DNA from 2 places in the Tissierella carlieri genome. Region 1 is predicted to be linked to the other one. Evidence: riboswitches for the same ligand, from Rfam matches in the RefSeq annotation. Region 1 holds a riboswitch; the other holds the start of a gene.
The links. Region 1 has a riboswitch for thiamine pyrophosphate ahead of thiD (bifunctional hydroxymethylpyrimidine kinase/phosphomethylpyrimidine kinase). Riboswitches for the same ligand answer to the same signal wherever they lie in the genome.
Positions count from the first base shown of each region.

Region 2: another riboswitch for thiamine pyrophosphate. It lies ahead of thiT (energy-coupled thiamine transporter ThiT); the one in region 1 lies ahead of thiD (bifunctional hydroxymethylpyrimidine kinase/phosphomethylpyrimidine kinase).

Region 1 is NZ_JAHLOH010000050.1:44,783-53,034, forward strand. Features, by position in the region: gene KQI38_RS18400 (MerR family transcriptional regulator) at 1-493, opposite strand, end outside; gene thiE (thiamine phosphate synthase) at 643-1,278, opposite strand; gene thiM (hydroxyethylthiazole kinase) at 1,262-2,086, opposite strand; gene cytX (putative hydroxymethylpyrimidine transporter CytX) at 2,070-3,281, opposite strand; gene thiD (bifunctional hydroxymethylpyrimidine kinase/phosphomethylpyrimidine kinase) at 3,281-4,102, opposite strand; TPP riboswitch at 4,182-4,280, opposite strand; TPP riboswitch at 4,368-4,466, opposite strand; TPP riboswitch at 4,553-4,651, opposite strand; gene KQI38_RS18425 (aminotransferase-like domain-containing protein) at 4,738-6,087, opposite strand; gene KQI38_RS18430 (aminotransferase class III-fold pyridoxal phosphate-dependent enzyme) at 6,208-7,434, shown strand; gene KQI38_RS18435 (GNAT family N-acetyltransferase) at 7,483-7,893, shown strand; gene KQI38_RS18440 (MATE family efflux transporter) at 8,188-8,252, opposite strand, start outside.
Region 2 is NZ_JAHLOH010000053.1:73,104-81,355, reverse strand. Features, by position in the region: gene recG (ATP-dependent DNA helicase RecG) at 1-1,519, opposite strand, end outside; gene KQI38_RS19390 (DAK2 domain-containing protein) at 1,576-3,222, opposite strand; gene KQI38_RS19385 (Asp23/Gls24 family envelope stress response protein) at 3,241-3,597, opposite strand; gene rpmB (50S ribosomal protein L28) at 3,810-4,001, shown strand; gene KQI38_RS19375 (hypothetical protein) at 4,043-4,213, opposite strand; gene KQI38_RS19370 (thiamine diphosphokinase) at 4,300-4,935, opposite strand; gene thiT (energy-coupled thiamine transporter ThiT) at 5,105-5,653, opposite strand; TPP riboswitch at 5,711-5,810, opposite strand; gene rpe (ribulose-phosphate 3-epimerase) at 5,849-6,496, opposite strand; gene rsgA (ribosome small subunit-dependent GTPase A) at 6,498-7,373, opposite strand; gene pknB (Stk1 family PASTA domain-containing Ser/Thr kinase) at 7,383-8,252, opposite strand, start outside.

The sequences.
Region 1 (8,252 bases):
GTTCACCATCTTGCATATGAAGAGACGCTGTTTCTTCCATGAGAATATTCCAAAGCATTCCTTCCTGATCATAGTTAGGAATTATCCTACGTACGCTTGCCACATATCTTTCAGGAAGTTCTTTTAACGTTACATTGTAATTCATTGTCTTATCATCCTTTCCAAGTCTCTGAATAGTAGTCTCAATGAGCAGTAAACGTCGATTTATTTCCTCCGCTTGTTCTCGAATTTCTGTCTGTTTTAACAATAAATATTCCCTTAGAGCCTGTGGATTTTCATAATTTTTCAGTATTTTAGAAACAGATGCCAGGCTAAATCCCATATCTTTTAGTGCATTAATACGACCTGCAAGAGGCAATTGTGCTTCACTGTAATATCTATAACCTGTAAAATCATCTATACTCTCGGGAATAAGTAAACCAATCTCATCATAATGACGTAGCATTCTTATACTGATCATTGATAGTTTTGAAAAATCACCTATTTTTAACATTTATCTTATCTCACATATATGTGTTTTTTGAGCTCAATTACAGTATAAAGTATACCATAGTGTAAGAGTCAACAAATAATTTAAAAATTATCTGTTGACTCTTGAAAACTATACTATCTAAATCAAATATGCAGCTCTAAAAGCAGTCATCAATTTTTTCCTTTCCTAAACATACTTTTTAACTCCTTAGCCGCTTCTTTTATATCTGGTTGCGAAATAATAGCTGAGACCACTGCAAGCCCATGGATATCTATGCCTTCAAATTTTGGTATTGTAGTCTTATTAATTCCTCCAATCACCACAATAGGCAGTTTAATATGTTCTCGTATTCGTGCAAGTTCATCTATGGATGTAATCTTTGCATCTGTTTTCGTACCAGTTGTAAACATTGCTCCGACACCAAGATAGTCTGCATCCTCTGACTGTGCATTTATTGCTTCTTCAAAGGTAGATGCAGATACACCAAGGATTTTATTGTCACCAATCAATTTTCTTGCAATGGTTGCAGGTATGTCACTCTGACCAACATGTACACCATCAGCATCAATCGCCAATGCAATATCAATTCGGTCATTAATTATTAATGGAATCTGATATCTATCTGTAATTTCCTTTATTTTCATTGCTATTTCAAAAAACTCTAAAGATGAGCAATTTTTCTCTCTCAATTGTATTACCGTACAACCGCCTAAAATGGCTTGCTCTACAGCAGTTTCCAGTTTTTCTGTACTCATAAGCTCTCTATCTGTTATAAGGTAGAGTGTATAATCAATATTCGGTTTCATCTATCTTCGCCCTTTCTACGAAATATGTGCTGTTCATATTTGATAAAGTATCAATGATACCAATATGAAAACTACCTGTTCCCATTTCTCTAGTTTTTATAAAGGAAATCTCACCGGCAATTCCCATTGCAGTAATTCCTGTAACCGTTGCTGTATAGTAATCCTTTGTTATACCGCAGAAACTACCTACAAGTGCAGATGTCATACAGCCTGTACCAGTCACTTTGGAAAGCAGTTTATGACCATTGGCTACTTTAGCAACACGAATGCCATCTGAAATGACATCTACCTGTCCTGTAATTCCCACAACACAAGAATATTTATTCGCCACTGACTTCGCAATAGCTTCCGCATCATTTCTTTCATCTGCTTTTGAAGTATCAACTCCTTTTGTAGAAGCACTTAGTCCAGCTACAAAGGAGATCTCTGATAAATTTCCACGAATTATATCTATTTTTACTTCTGAGAGAATTTCCTGTGTTGTTTTGTTTCGCAGTGAAGAGGCACCTGCTCCAACAGGATCTAAAACTACGGGAATATGAAGTTCATTGGCTTTTTTTCCTGCGATAATCATTGAAGTAATAGTTCGTTGATTTAAAGTTCCTATATTAATTACAAGAGCAGAAGATATTGAAACGATTTCTTCTACTTCTGCAACATCATCTGCCATAATAGGAGAGGCTCCTATTGCCAAAATGGCATTTGCACAATCATTTACTGTCACATAATTAGTGATATTATGAATCAGTGGATTTTTTATCCTGACTTCGCGGAGCAAGTCCACGCAAGCGTTAGTTAAATAATTCATTAGTATTTCCAGCCTTTCTTTTATTTATAATAAAACATATAAAACCAATTGCCGCCATTACAGGCAACGTGATTCCTATAATAGAGTTATAAGGCATAAGTAAACGATAAACGATAAATCCAATCACCCATAAAATTATGTTTCTTATGCTATGAGAGTGACTAGGATCTATATCTTTTTTATGCAACAGAAAATAATCCACAAACAGAATGGCAAATAAAGGTGCAAATACAGAACCTATAAGATATAAAAAATTCTCATATTGACTAATAGGAACAAACATTGCAAGTAATGAACCTACGACACATGCAATAACAGCAGCAAACTTTTCATTTACCTTTTTATTTAAATTCGCTGTGCTTACTCCTGCAGAATAAACATCGAGAAATGTAGTAGTAACTGTAGAAAATAGAACAATTACAAGAGCAATCAAGCCAAGTCCTGCAGACATTAATATGGCTGTAATATCCGATGTGCCAGCGTAAATTGCTGCACCGAGTCCAATTACAAACATCACTGTACTACCAACAAAATAACTTATTACACTCCATAAAGTACCTGTGATTTTCTTCTCCAACTTTCTTGTATAATCAGATATAAGAGGAAGCCAAGAAAGGGACATAGCTACATTAAGTTCAACCGCGGTACCAAAGTTTATAGTTTCTTCCATTACAATTACTCCACTAGTATTTTTGAAAACCGTAAAACCAAGAATAATTGTAAATATAAACAAGACCGTCATCACTACAGTATTTAATTTTGACAGATTTTTAATACTAATTACTACCCAAATACAAATAAGTAATCCAATAACCATACACCATAACCTTTCATTCTGATAGCCCCAAAGATGATTTGTAATTCCATCAAATGCTTTTGCTCCGTTAATAATCATAATTGCAGTCCAACCAAGAAGCTGTAATATATTAATCCACGAAAACCCAAATGAACCATATTTACCAAAAGAAATGCGAACAGATTCAGCAGCAGAAAGGCCAGTTTTTGCACCAATCAGCCCCGCTGGAAAAAGAATAGCTCCTCCAATTACATGACCAATAATAATAGCCCAAATACCTTGGGCTAGTCCCAAAGGAGCAAGCAAGGCTCCTGTCATAATTTCAGCAATAGATACTGCTGCACCAAACCATAATAATATTTGACTAAAGGTAGACACCTGTTGATTTTCATTTTTCATTATAAATCTCCTTTACTTTCCTTAATATTCAAACCATTTTTATATAGGTCATAAAAATGATGTGTTGGTCCATTACCCTTACCAATGTTTAACGAATGTTCAATTGCTGTAGTAATATATTTTTTAGCCTGCTTTACAGCAATAGGCATAGTCATACCAAGTGCAAGATTGGAAGCAATAGCCGAAGAGAAAGTACAACCTGTTCCATGAGTATTTTTTGTATTTATACGCTGAGTTTCAAAATAATAGAACTCTTTACCGTCATATAAAATATCCAGTGCATCTCCAATAGCATGACCACCTTTAACAAGAACATTTTTACACCCCATATCATAAATAAGCTTTGCTGCTATTTTCATATCTTCTGTACTGCTTATCTTAATATTTGATATCTTCTCAGCCTCTGGGATATTAGGTGTAAGTAAATCAGCATAAGGTAGTACAACCTTGATCAACGTATCTATGGAATCGGGGTCCATAAGTGGGCAACCATTTTTCGCATACATTACAGGATCAATTACAACATTACACGGCTTATATTGCTCCAGTTTTCTTGCTACTGCCTCCATACAAAGTTGTGTAGACAGCATACCAATTTTCACAGCGTCAACCTCAATATCCTCAAATACTGCATCAATCTGCTTCTCAATCATATCTGGAGTAATATTTTGTATATCGATAACACGGCTCGTATTTTCTGCTACTACTGAAACAATGACACTCATTCCAAACACCCCATGTGCAGAAAACGTCTTTAAATCTGCTTGTATCCCAGCACCTCCACTACAATCTGATCCAGCAATACTAAGTACCTTTTTCATTGAAATTCCTCCCTTTGTTCTTTATATATAATAAATTAGGGTACTTCTCTACACGGAGAAGCACCCTAATCAAATACAATAATGTAAGTGATTTGCTTCCCTACGTTGGTATTAACCAACAGGTTCAAAGGGTCAGGTTTTACCTTCTCAACTATTTATAGTCCCCCCGCAAATGTTAATTATATTCATTTTTATACTTAATAACTCTATTTTAAATAATAATAGGGTACTTCTCTACACGGAGAAGCACCCTAATCAAATACAATAATGTAATTGATTTGCTTCCCTACGTTGGTATTAACCAACAGGTTCAAAGGGTCAGGTTTTACCTTCTCAACTATTTATAGTTCCCCCGCAAATATTAATTATATCAATTTTTATACTTAATAACTCTATCTAAATAATAATAGGGTACTTCTCTATACGGAGAAGCACCCTAATCAAATACAATAATGTAAGTGATTTGCTTCCCTACGTCGGTATTAGCCAACAGGTTCAAAGGGTCAGGTTTTACCTTCTCAACTATTTATAGTCCCCCCACAAATATTAACTATATTGATTATATCCCATAGTAATAACATAATCAAGCTACAAAAGTATAATTTTTTCTTTAGCTTTTATAAATACTATTATTTTTATTCAGCTTTCATAACTGAAATTATAGTAGCCAAAGCATCTATACTTTCTTGTGGAACACCAGATATGCAAATCCTTATGTAGTTATAATTCCTCTGATTCTTCTCTTTAGACCATTTTTCTGGAAAGAATTCTAATGCTGCTTTTACAAGAATCCCATGATGTTCAAGTTTCTTTTCAAATTCTACAGCCTCTATATTCTCAGGCAGATAGAGCCATATGAATATTCCATGTTCTGGAACATACCAACTGAAACCTAACGGGCTTAATGATTTAACGATTTTAGCTGCCTTCTTAAGTTTAGTTTCATAAGATTTTTTGACTTTTTTAATATGTTTTTCGTACATTCCTGATTTTATAAAAATATCCAGTGCTGCTTGTGGAATTTTTGATGTATTCAAGTCACTAATATGCTTAATATTAATCACTTCCTCAATCATGGATTCTGGAAGTACTGCTGCTCCCATCCTTATTCCAGGCATGAAAGCCTTTGAAAAGCTTCGTATATAAATAGTACGTTTGCTTATATCATAATAATGTATTGACATAGAACCTTTTCTTGAGCCTAAATCTGCTAAATAGTCATCTTCTATAATAAGCACATTATATTTATAAGAGAGTTCGGCAATTTTCTGCTTGTCTTTTTCAGAAAGAGTATAACCGGTAGGATTATGATGTCTTGGTATAACATAGAAGGCAGTAATTTCACCTGACTTAAATATTATTTCCATTTCTTTATAGTCAAAACCATCAACTCTCCTTTCAATTCCTATAATATCAATACCTAAATGATCTGCCAATTTTAAAGCAAGACTGTATGTAGGAGATTCAACAAGTAATTTACCTTTACTTTTCCCAAATAGATATTGAAATACTAACCCTATAGCTTGTTGGGCTCCATTGGTAATTATTATCCTTTCAGCAGCAGTATATATTCCGTCCTTCTCAAATTCATACTTTAATGTATCCCTTAAAGAAGATAGTCCACCACTAGATTCATATTCAAACAATGTATTTTTATACATATCAACTGCCTTATTCATTACATGAGTGAATTCTCTATATGGAATAAGTTTTTCATCTGGCTTAACTGTCCTAAAATCCACCTCTTCCTGCACCACCTTTAACCTTTCTTCTGAATCAATCAAGTAAAAACCTCCGCGAGGAATACTATATACCTTATGCTCCCTTTCCAATTCGTTATATGCTTTATTTACAGTTATTTTATTTATAGAAAGGTATGAAGATACTTCTCTGCAACTTGGAAGCCGCTGACCATTTTTTATTTTCCCATCCTTAATTTCTCTAAATATAAAATCCTTAACCATCTCAACTTTACTTTTTTTCATCATTTTTCACCTCTACACCATATTTTGTAATAGTACAGAATGAATTTTACATAATTGAACTACTATATTTTTCATTATATACTTAACCTAAAATAATTCAATATATTGGAGGTAATAAAGGTGGATGAACTATACAAAGATAGATGCATGAAAATGTTTGCAAGTCCAGATACTTCCATAACAGTCATGGAAGCTTTAGGTACTCGAATCAAAACTAAAGAATATGGAGAACTGATTGATTTTGAATCAGGATGTTGGGCTGCTGTCCTAGGTCACAGCAAGAAAGAAGTCGTGGAGACTATAGTTGAAAATGCGGGACATTTATTTCATACTCATCAATATTTTGATACAGAACACCCAGGGGCCTTAGTAAAAGAACTTACTGAAGCGTCTAAACTTAATGGAAACTATAAAGGCACCTTTATGTCATCGGGAAGTGAGGCTGTTTCTCTAGCTGTTTTACTGGCTGAACTTGTTACTGGTAGACTAAAGAAACTCTCCTTATCAATTTCTTATCTTGGTACATCTCCAGAACTGAGAATGCCTAGAAACCTTAATCAATGGGTAGATCTAGATGTATATGAATGCCTCAACTGTACAAAAGATTCCAACTGCGAAAAATGTGGTAAGTATAATCATATAGATTTCTCACATATGGCTGCATTTGTTTTTGAATCTGGAAATTCAGGGGGTCTTGTCCTATGTCCACCAGATAAGCTAATCACATTTTTAGTTAAAAATATTAGAAATTCAGGAGGCTTTGTTATAGCAAATGAAGTTACGACAGGCTTCGGCAGAACTGGTAAATGGTTTGGATTTCAACACTATAAGGTCTTTGACTGTGAATCAAGTTCTCCTGATTTTATTGCAGTGGGTAAAGGTCTTGGAAACGGCTATCCTATAAGCGGCTTGCTGGTTCATTCAGAGTTGGCAGAGATAGTAGAGTCAATAGATTTTAGATACGTTCAATCCCATACGGACGACCCTCTAGGTTGTATGGTAGCAAGGAAAGTAATTGAAGTCATGTTAAATGAAAATCTCGTTGAATACGGAAATAAAATAGGAGAATATTTTCGTCATAAACTAGCTGAAATAGGTGAACGTACAGGTGGAATAATGGAAGTACGTGGAAGAGGAATGATGAACGTTGCGGTTCTTGATAAAAGACATAAAGCATCAGAAGTATTTAAAGTCCTTCTCGAAAGAGGTTTTTTCATTGGATATTCAGATGTTTATAATTATCTACATTTCTATGCTCCATTAATAATTAAAAGTGAAGAAATCGATAACTTATGCAATTCTCTTGAACTTATTCTAGAATCTGATTCAACTATAAAATTTAAATAACCTATCTGCTATTAGGTAAATTATCATTAAAATTATGGAGGTAATAAAATGAACAACTTTGAATATTATATCTCTACAGATAAGTCAAAATTAAATATTGAATCAGTAAAATCATTATTAAAACAATCTTATTGGGCTAATGACAGAACTGAAGAAACAATATTTAAATCTATTGAAAATTCGATCTGTTATGGAGTATACCAGAATGGCAAATTAGTTGGATTTGGTAGAGTGGTTACAGATTACTCTACAGTTTATTGGATTTGTGACATAATAGTTGACATAAATCATCGAAACAATGGTTTAGGAAAAAAACTGATGGAAAATATTATGACAACTAAAGAATTAGAAGGATTGCTAGGTATTCTAGCGACTCAAGACGCCCACGGATTATATGAGCAATATGGTTTTACTAGGGAATCCCATAAGTTTATGATGAAAAAAAGAACTAGGCTGTAAAAACTTGAAATTCGATTCTCATTAATTTTTACGAATATAGAATCATAATTATATCAGAAGTTTGATAGTTAGAGTATTATTCATAAATCAAATATAGTTTCAAATGTTCAAATAAAATAAAAAATTATAATAATGGTTATGTACATTCTCTTTTAAAATCGAATCAAGGGAAGTCAAAAGACTTCCCTTGAAAATACATATATTTTTAATATCCCTCTAAGTCATAATCTATTTGTAGCCCCTAACTCCATGACTTACGTTACCATAAATAAAATCTTTATATTACTCTAATATTTAAGCATAATGATAATCTTTTCTAAAAACAGCCAAATATATAATACACATTATCATAGCCAAGA
Region 2 (8,252 bases), on a different contig from region 1:
GTAGCAGTCCTACTTTAAATTCTTTAAAAATATTATCTTTAAAATCCTTATATAGTTCTTCCGCAGCATTAACAGTCAAGGTTTCACTTTCCTCAATTAAAGGACAAACTATATATGCCTGCCTACTTTCTAAGATTTGTTTTCTAATAAAATTATTAATCCTTTCTATCATCTCAGGCCCAACAGCATATGTTTCTATTTCCTTTCTACCTGGTGGCAATTCATCAATAATTGAAACATCTAAATCTCCATATAAAATAAGGGCTAAAGTCCTAGGAATTGGAGTTGCAGTCATAACTATTACATCTGGATTATTACCTTTATGTGATAAAATAGCTCTTTGTTTCACACCGAATCTATGTTGTTCATCTGTTATAGCAAGGCCTAATCTATTAAACTCTACATTTTCTTGGATTACAGCATGAGTCCCAATTAAAATATCTATTCTTCCTTCTTTTAAGTCTAGTAAAATTTCTTCTTTAGCTTTAGGAGAAAGACTTCCAACCAATAGCTCCGTCCTAATATTATAGCCAGAAAAAAACTTTCTAATTGATTCAAAATGTTGACTAGCTAATATCTCTGTAGGAGCCATCATGACAGCTTGATATCCAGAAGATATAGCCTTAAACATTGCAAGGACTGCTATTATAGTTTTTCCTGATCCCACATCTCCCTGAACTAGTCTATTCATTTGAATGTCATTTTCCATATCTGCTTCGATCTCTTTAAAGACTTTAATTTGTGAGTTTGTAAGTTCAAAAGGTAGCTTTTGGATAAAGTCATTTATTTCTACAGTTTTATTAAACCTAATACCTTTATTATTTGTAAAATTTCTATTTTTAATAATAAAAAGTCCCATTTGTAAAGTTAAAAGTTCTTGGAATGAAAGTCTCTTTCTAGCCTTTTCCAATAGTACACTATTCATAGGAAAATGAACATTTATGATAGCATCCTTTATATCCATAAGATCATATTTATCTATTATTTCCTGTGGTAAAAATTCTCTAATCTGATCTATATATTCCTTGATAGAATAATCTATTATCTTCATAATCTCGTTATTAGTTAATCCTTCAGTTAAGGAATATATAGGAGTTATTCGACCTACCTTATTCATAGTTCCTGATTTCTCAAAAACAGGACTCATTATTTGAATCTCCATACCTACCTTATTTATTTTACCGTTTACTATTATTTTTTCACCAACTATAAATTTATCTTTTAAATATTCTTGATTGAACCACACTAAATAAGCATTATGAGAACTATCTTTGACGGGAATTTTTATAATAGATAAATTTCTTCTAGGTCTAAGTATATTGGCTTTACCAATTATTTCAACCTCTAAACTTACTTTTTCACCTATCATACATTCTCTCAAAGTCTTAAATTTTGATCTATCGTCATAATCCCTAGGTATAAAATACATTAAGTCTTCTACAGTATTTATATTTAATTTTCTTAATCTAGAAGCTCTTTTGGGACCTACACCTTTTAAATATTGAATATTTACTGCCATATATGATCCCTCCAAAATTAATCATATTAAAAAACCCCACCAAAGGGCAGGGTAAATTATTCTACAGAAAATATATAGTAGTATATAGGCTGACCACCAAATATTAATTCTATATCTATATCATTATACGCACTAGATAAATAATTTTCTAAATCCTCAGCTAACTCTTCAGTTAAGTCACTTCCGTATAATATTGTAATTAGTGAAGTATCCTCGTCAACCATATTATCAAGTAGTTTTATAGCAACTTCATTTATCTCCTTACCATTTGCTATTATATCGCCTTCAGCAATTCCAATAATATCATCTTTATATATTTTTGTATTATTAAATTCTGTATCCCTAACAGAATAAGTAACTTGACCTGTTTTAACGTAAGCTATGGACTCTTTCATACTTTCTGTATTTTCATCTACAGATTTAGACTCATCGAAAGCTAGTAATGCAGCAATCCCCTGAGGTATAGTCTTAGAAGGAATAACTATAATATTTCTAGAACTAAGTTCCTTGGTTTGTTCTGCTGTTAAAATAATATTGCTATTGTTAGGAAGTATAAATACATTTTTACCTGAAGTATTATCAATGGCCTTAAGTATATCCTCTGTACTTGGATTCATTGTTTGCCCACCAGAGACTAAATAATCTACATTAAGTCCCTTAAATACTTCATCAATTCCCTCCCCAATGGATATTGCTACAAAGGAATATTCCTTTTCAAAATCATTATTTTCTACATTATTAGACTTAGATAATTCCGATTTTAATAAAATCTCCTCATGTTGATATCTCATATTATCAATTTTTATATCTGTCAGTTCTCCAATACTAAGAGCTTTCTCAAGTACTATTCCAGGGTTATTTGTATGAACATGTACCTTTATTAGACCTTCCCCACCTACTACAAGTAGTGAATCGCCTTGTAATGATAATTCATCTCTAAATAAATCAATGTCCTCATATTTAGTATTAATTATAAATTCTGTACAATAACCGTATTTAATATCATCAGTATCTATATGTTCATGGTGGATATATTCCTTTTGTTCCACCTTCTTCTTTTCTGGGGTCTTAACTTCGATTTTATCAATACCTGCTAAAGCATTATATGCACCTGTCAATACATAAATTAAACCTTTGCCTCCAGCATCCACAACCCCTGCTTGCTTTAAAACTGGAAGCATTTCTGGAGTTTTATTTAAAATTATTTCTCCATGATTTATTACTTTTTTAAGAAAAACTAAAATATCTCTCTCTTCTTTACAAATAGAAATAGCATATTCTCCACACTCTCTAGCTACTGTTAATATAGTCCCTTCTGTTGGCTTCATAACAGCTTTATATGCTGTATCAGCAGCCTGTTTAAAAGCCTCAGCAAGTGTTCTAACATCAGCAGTATCTTTTCCATTTAAACCATTTGCGAATCCACGAAAAAGCTGTGATAAAATAACACCTGAATTACCCCTAGCCCCCATTAATGATCCATGTGAAGTGGCTAATGCTATTTTAGAAACACTATCTTCATGAAGGTTAAGTCCTTGCTTTATAGCAGAATTTACTGTAAGCGACATATTTGTACCTGTATCTCCATCAGGAACAGGAAAAACATTTAAGGAGTTTACCTCCTCTTTATTATCTTCTAGGAACTTTGCTGCACCAGCTAAAGCTTTTTTAAGCATTGCCCCATCTAGAATTTCAATTTTCAATTATAGTACCTCCTCAAACTACTTTTCAACTCTTATTCCTTGTACATGTACATTTATTTTGTCTATTTTTAGACCAGTTAAATTTTCAACATTAAACTTAACCCTATCAATTATATTCTCAGCAACTACAGAAATCCTTACACCATATTCCAATATAACATGTAAGTCAATAGTCAATTTATCATCCTTTGTATATACCTTTATACCTTTAGATAAATAGTCCCATTTCAATAACTCAAATAATCCATCTGTCGCATTCTTTGAAGCCATACCCACTATACCATAACTCTCCATTGCAGATATTCCTGCAAGAGTGGCTATGACATTGTCATCTATACTAATTGCTCCATATTCTGTATTGGTCTTGGCTGGCATGTATAATCGCCTCCTTCTTTTCAATATACCATATTCTATATTTTACCCTAAATGTAAAAATAGTTCAACTAAATCCTATGATTATAATAAGATAATAATACATTTTGGTTGCATTTTTACTAATTATTATGTTAGAATATAATGTGTTATTATTGAAATGTAGAAAATATACTTTAAAGTATTTTCAGTAGTAGATTAAGGAGGTGTTTTTCATGGCGAAAGTTTGTGAAGTATGTGGAAAGGGAAAAGTATTTGGTAACAAAGTTACTTTCTCAAATAAAAAGAGTTCAAGAAGTTGGTCACCTAACATTAGATCAGTTAGAGCTGTAGTTAATGGTGGAACAAAAAAAGTTAATGTATGTACTAGATGTTTAAGATCTGGATATGTTGAAAGAGCACTATAATTATGTAATAAAATAAGGCTTCCATATAAAAATGGTAAGCCTTATTTTATTTTTAGGATCAATGCTCCCATTATAAGTAATCCGATTCCAATTAATATTAGAAGTACTTCTATAGGTATAAACTTAATAATTATTAAAAAACCAACTGCAGCTAAAGTTATACCTATTATTTTTCTCATTTTTTGTATATACCTATAGTAAAACCTCTTCATAATCAACACCCCTATAATACTTTATTATATTGTATTCAAACATTAAAGAAATAGTTACAAAAAGCTTAGGATAATTATCCTAAGCTTTAATCTTTTGAAATAAATACTAATGCTTTTCCTCTATGAATTTCAATTATTCCAATATCATCAATAATTTTGTTACTGATTCCGTGGGTAGATCCAAATTTAATAAATTCTCTATCTAAATTATAGAAAAAACCCTTTAAAGATATAATTATTCCCTCTTCTACTATTGGTACAATAGAGATATATTTATCCTCTAAATACTGTAATTCCATATAGTTGTCTATTAAATAGATAATATTATTATCATCTATGATTTTTCCCTTAATTCCTTTATCATGTAAAGTATTTAGCAAAAATATATTTGCCATGGTATGGTCTTGTCTAGTTCCTGTCACTCCCATTAGTATAATTTCCTTATACTCTTTATCTATTAAATATTCCATAGCAAGGGCAGTATCAGTTGCATCTTTAATAGATGAATACTTTTCCACAGTTATATTGTTATCTTTTATATAATTTAATGCAGATTCGCTAATAGAGTCTAAATCGCCCATTACTAAATTAGGCTTTTTATTGATTTTTGCAAGATGATTCATTCCTCCATCTGCACATATAATAAAATCAGATTCCTTAACTACTAACTCTAATATACTATAATCTGTAATAGTCCCACTTGAAATGATTAACCCTTTCATTTACATCATCCTTTTTTATAACGAATAGGAAAGTTCTACGTTAATAGTATAGTATTAAGAACTTTCCGTCAATGAATTTTAAGCAAATTGTCCAAATCTTTGATTTTGTGCAAGTAACCTATGCAGTGACCAAGAAAAACTTCTGCTAATTTTCATTTAGAAGTTTTTCTTATTTTGCTTTTATTGCCTTATTTAATGGTTTCCAAATAATTGCGATTACAATACAAGAAATAATTAATTCTGGAACTAAATAATAAGCATTATATTCAATTGAATAAATCCAAGGATTTTTATCTCCAGCATATTCAGCAAAAAAAACTACACCTGATAAAACATGTGATATCATTCTTCCCAATATCCCTATAAATACAGCTAAAAAAACATTTAAATATCCTTTAAAAGAATTCTTGTCCTTTATATAATATGCAATTCCAGCTAAACCTAGCAAACCAAAAGCTAGCGGATAGTCTAACACAAATTGAATTGGATGATAGAAATAAGGTTTTAAGATAAATTGTAATATACCATAAGTACTTCCTATGGCTAATCCCGGTATTAAACCCCAACGAATGGCAAATAAAATAATTGGAATCATACTTCCAGCAGTAACTGATCCTCCCATAGGTGCCTCATAGACTTTAATATAACTTAGTATAGTAGCTAGAGCAATCATCATACCACCTTCTGTCAACATCTTTACATCCCATCTTTTCACCATAAAAACTCTCCTCCTTTAAATTAATAAACCCATTACCAACGTAGGCAATGGGTATTTAAAGGCTAATACACACTTCCCTACGCTAGCATTACCTAGGTCAGGTCATAAGGGTCGGGATAAATCCACTCTCAGCCAATTGGCTCCCCTAGTGTTAATCTTCTTCAATTAATTCTATTATAGCATATAATTATTAATTTACAACTGTTTAAATTGTCTAGTTCTATGTTCTATATCTTCTGCTCCAAATACATCTGAACCTGCTACTAATAAATCAGCACCACAATTTAAGATTTCCTTGGCATTATCTAATTTCACTCCACCATCTACTTCAACAATAATATTTAGTTCTCTTTCATCAATTATTTTTCTTAGTCTTTTTATTTTTCCCTTCATAGACTCAATGAAGGATTGTCCCCCAAACCCTGGATTCACTGTCATAATAAGAACTAAATCTAAATCCCCTAAAACATACTCTATAGACTCTAATGGTGTAGCAGGGTTTAGTGATACGCCTGCCATGATGCCATAGGATTTTATCTCCTGTATAGTTCTATGAAGATGAGTAGTTGCCTCTTGATGTACAGTTATTAAATCAGCACCTGCATCAACAAAATCCTTAATATACCTTTCAGGTTTATCTATCATTAAATGTACATCAAAAGGGATTTTAGTAATTTTCCTCAGTTTCTTTATTACTGGAGGTCCAAAGGTAATATTAGGTACATAGATACCATCCATTACATCTAAATGAAGATAATCGGCACCACCATTTTCTATTTTCTTTATTTCATCCTGTAAATTAGCAAAATCTGCTGAAAGTAATGAAGGCGCAATTTTAGCCATATTAGTACCTCCTAATGTTTTTTATTTCTTCAAGGAAAAGTAAATAATTTTCGTATCTCTCCTTAGCAATATTTCCTTCTTCTACTTGTTTCTTCACTTCACAATCTGGTTCATTTCCATGTAAGCAACTAATAAATCTGCAATTTTCTCCATATTTATATATTTCTTTAAAATAATTTTTTAATTGAATCTCTTCTTCAATAAAATCTATATTTAAAGAACTAAAACCTGGAGAATCAAGAACAAAGGCATTATCGTGTAATTCTAAAAGTTCAACATGTCTAGTAGTATGTTTACCTCTTTTAGTCTTAGTGCTTACATCACCAGTCTCCAGCTTGAAATTCCTATTAACTGCATTTAATAGAGATGATTTTCCAGCACCTGAAGGACCAGCAAATACTGATATATTATTATCTAATGCAATTTTTAATTCATCAATACCAATTCCCGTTAGTACGCTAGTATTTATCACTCTATATCCTATATTTTCATAAATAGTTTTCAGTTCTAATGCCTTCTCTGGCATTAAATCAGACTTATTTATACAAATCATAATTTCCAGTTTTTCATGCTCAGCCATTATAAGAAATCTATCTAATAGCCAAGTATTAACATCTGGCTTTTTTATGCTCATGACTATTATAGCTTGAGTAATATTTGCTACTGGTGGCCTTAAGAGCTGAGATGTTCTTGGATATATTTCTTCAATATATCCTGTATTATCTTCATCGCTTATCCTAATCTTTACTTTATCTCCTACGAGAGGAGTTAAGTTCTCCTCTCGAAATATACCTCTTGCCCTACACTCTACTATACCAGATTCTGTTTTTACATAGTAAAATCCACCAATGCCTTTTATTATTATCCCATTTACCATAAAAGCCCCCTATTCATCCTTAGTTATAGTCCTTTGATGCACAAGTGTATCATTACAGTATACTTCAAATACAGCACCTATTTTACCACTAAATGTTTCATAAACTGATTCTTCAGTAGCCTTATGCTTTTTATTATATACTATATCTGTTATACCATCTTGAGTTCTTAGTATCTTAATTGTGGTCTCTTCTACCTCTGGCAATGGAGTCAATAAGAAGGTTATTGGTCTCTCCTTATTACTAACATCATTTTCTTCTCCATTATTAATAGATTCCTCACTCGGTCCACTACTTATAAATAAATCAACAGCAGTCTTTGTCTCTAACTTTGTTCCTTGTACATAACTTTGCCAAGTTACTTGATCTTTAGCTACAGTTTCACTTGGCTGAGGTGTTATATCCCCAACTTCAAGGCCTAAATCAAGTATTTTCTTTTTAGCTTCTTCAATATTAAGTCCAACTACTTTTATCATATTTACATGCTTTATTTCTTCCCCTTGGCTTACAACTAATTTAATTCTAGTACCTGGTTCTACAGAGCCACTATCTGGATCTTGACTAATCACCACATTTTCAGGTATGGTGTCTGAATGTTCATAGTCTACTTTTGTCTTTAATCCGGCATCGTTAAGAATTTCTTCTGCATCTGCTAAATCCCTATTTACTACATCGAGAACTTTTACAAGATTATCCCCTTCACTTACGGTCACTTCAATAGTATAACCTTTTTTTACCTTAGCATTTTCTTCTTCGTTTTGAGTCATAACTTCACCAGCTTTGAACTCACTACTTTTCTTTCTACCAACAACTTCAAATTTCAAACCTAAATCTTCTATTTCTTTTTTAGCTTGTTCTTCTTGCATTCCAGTTATTTTAGG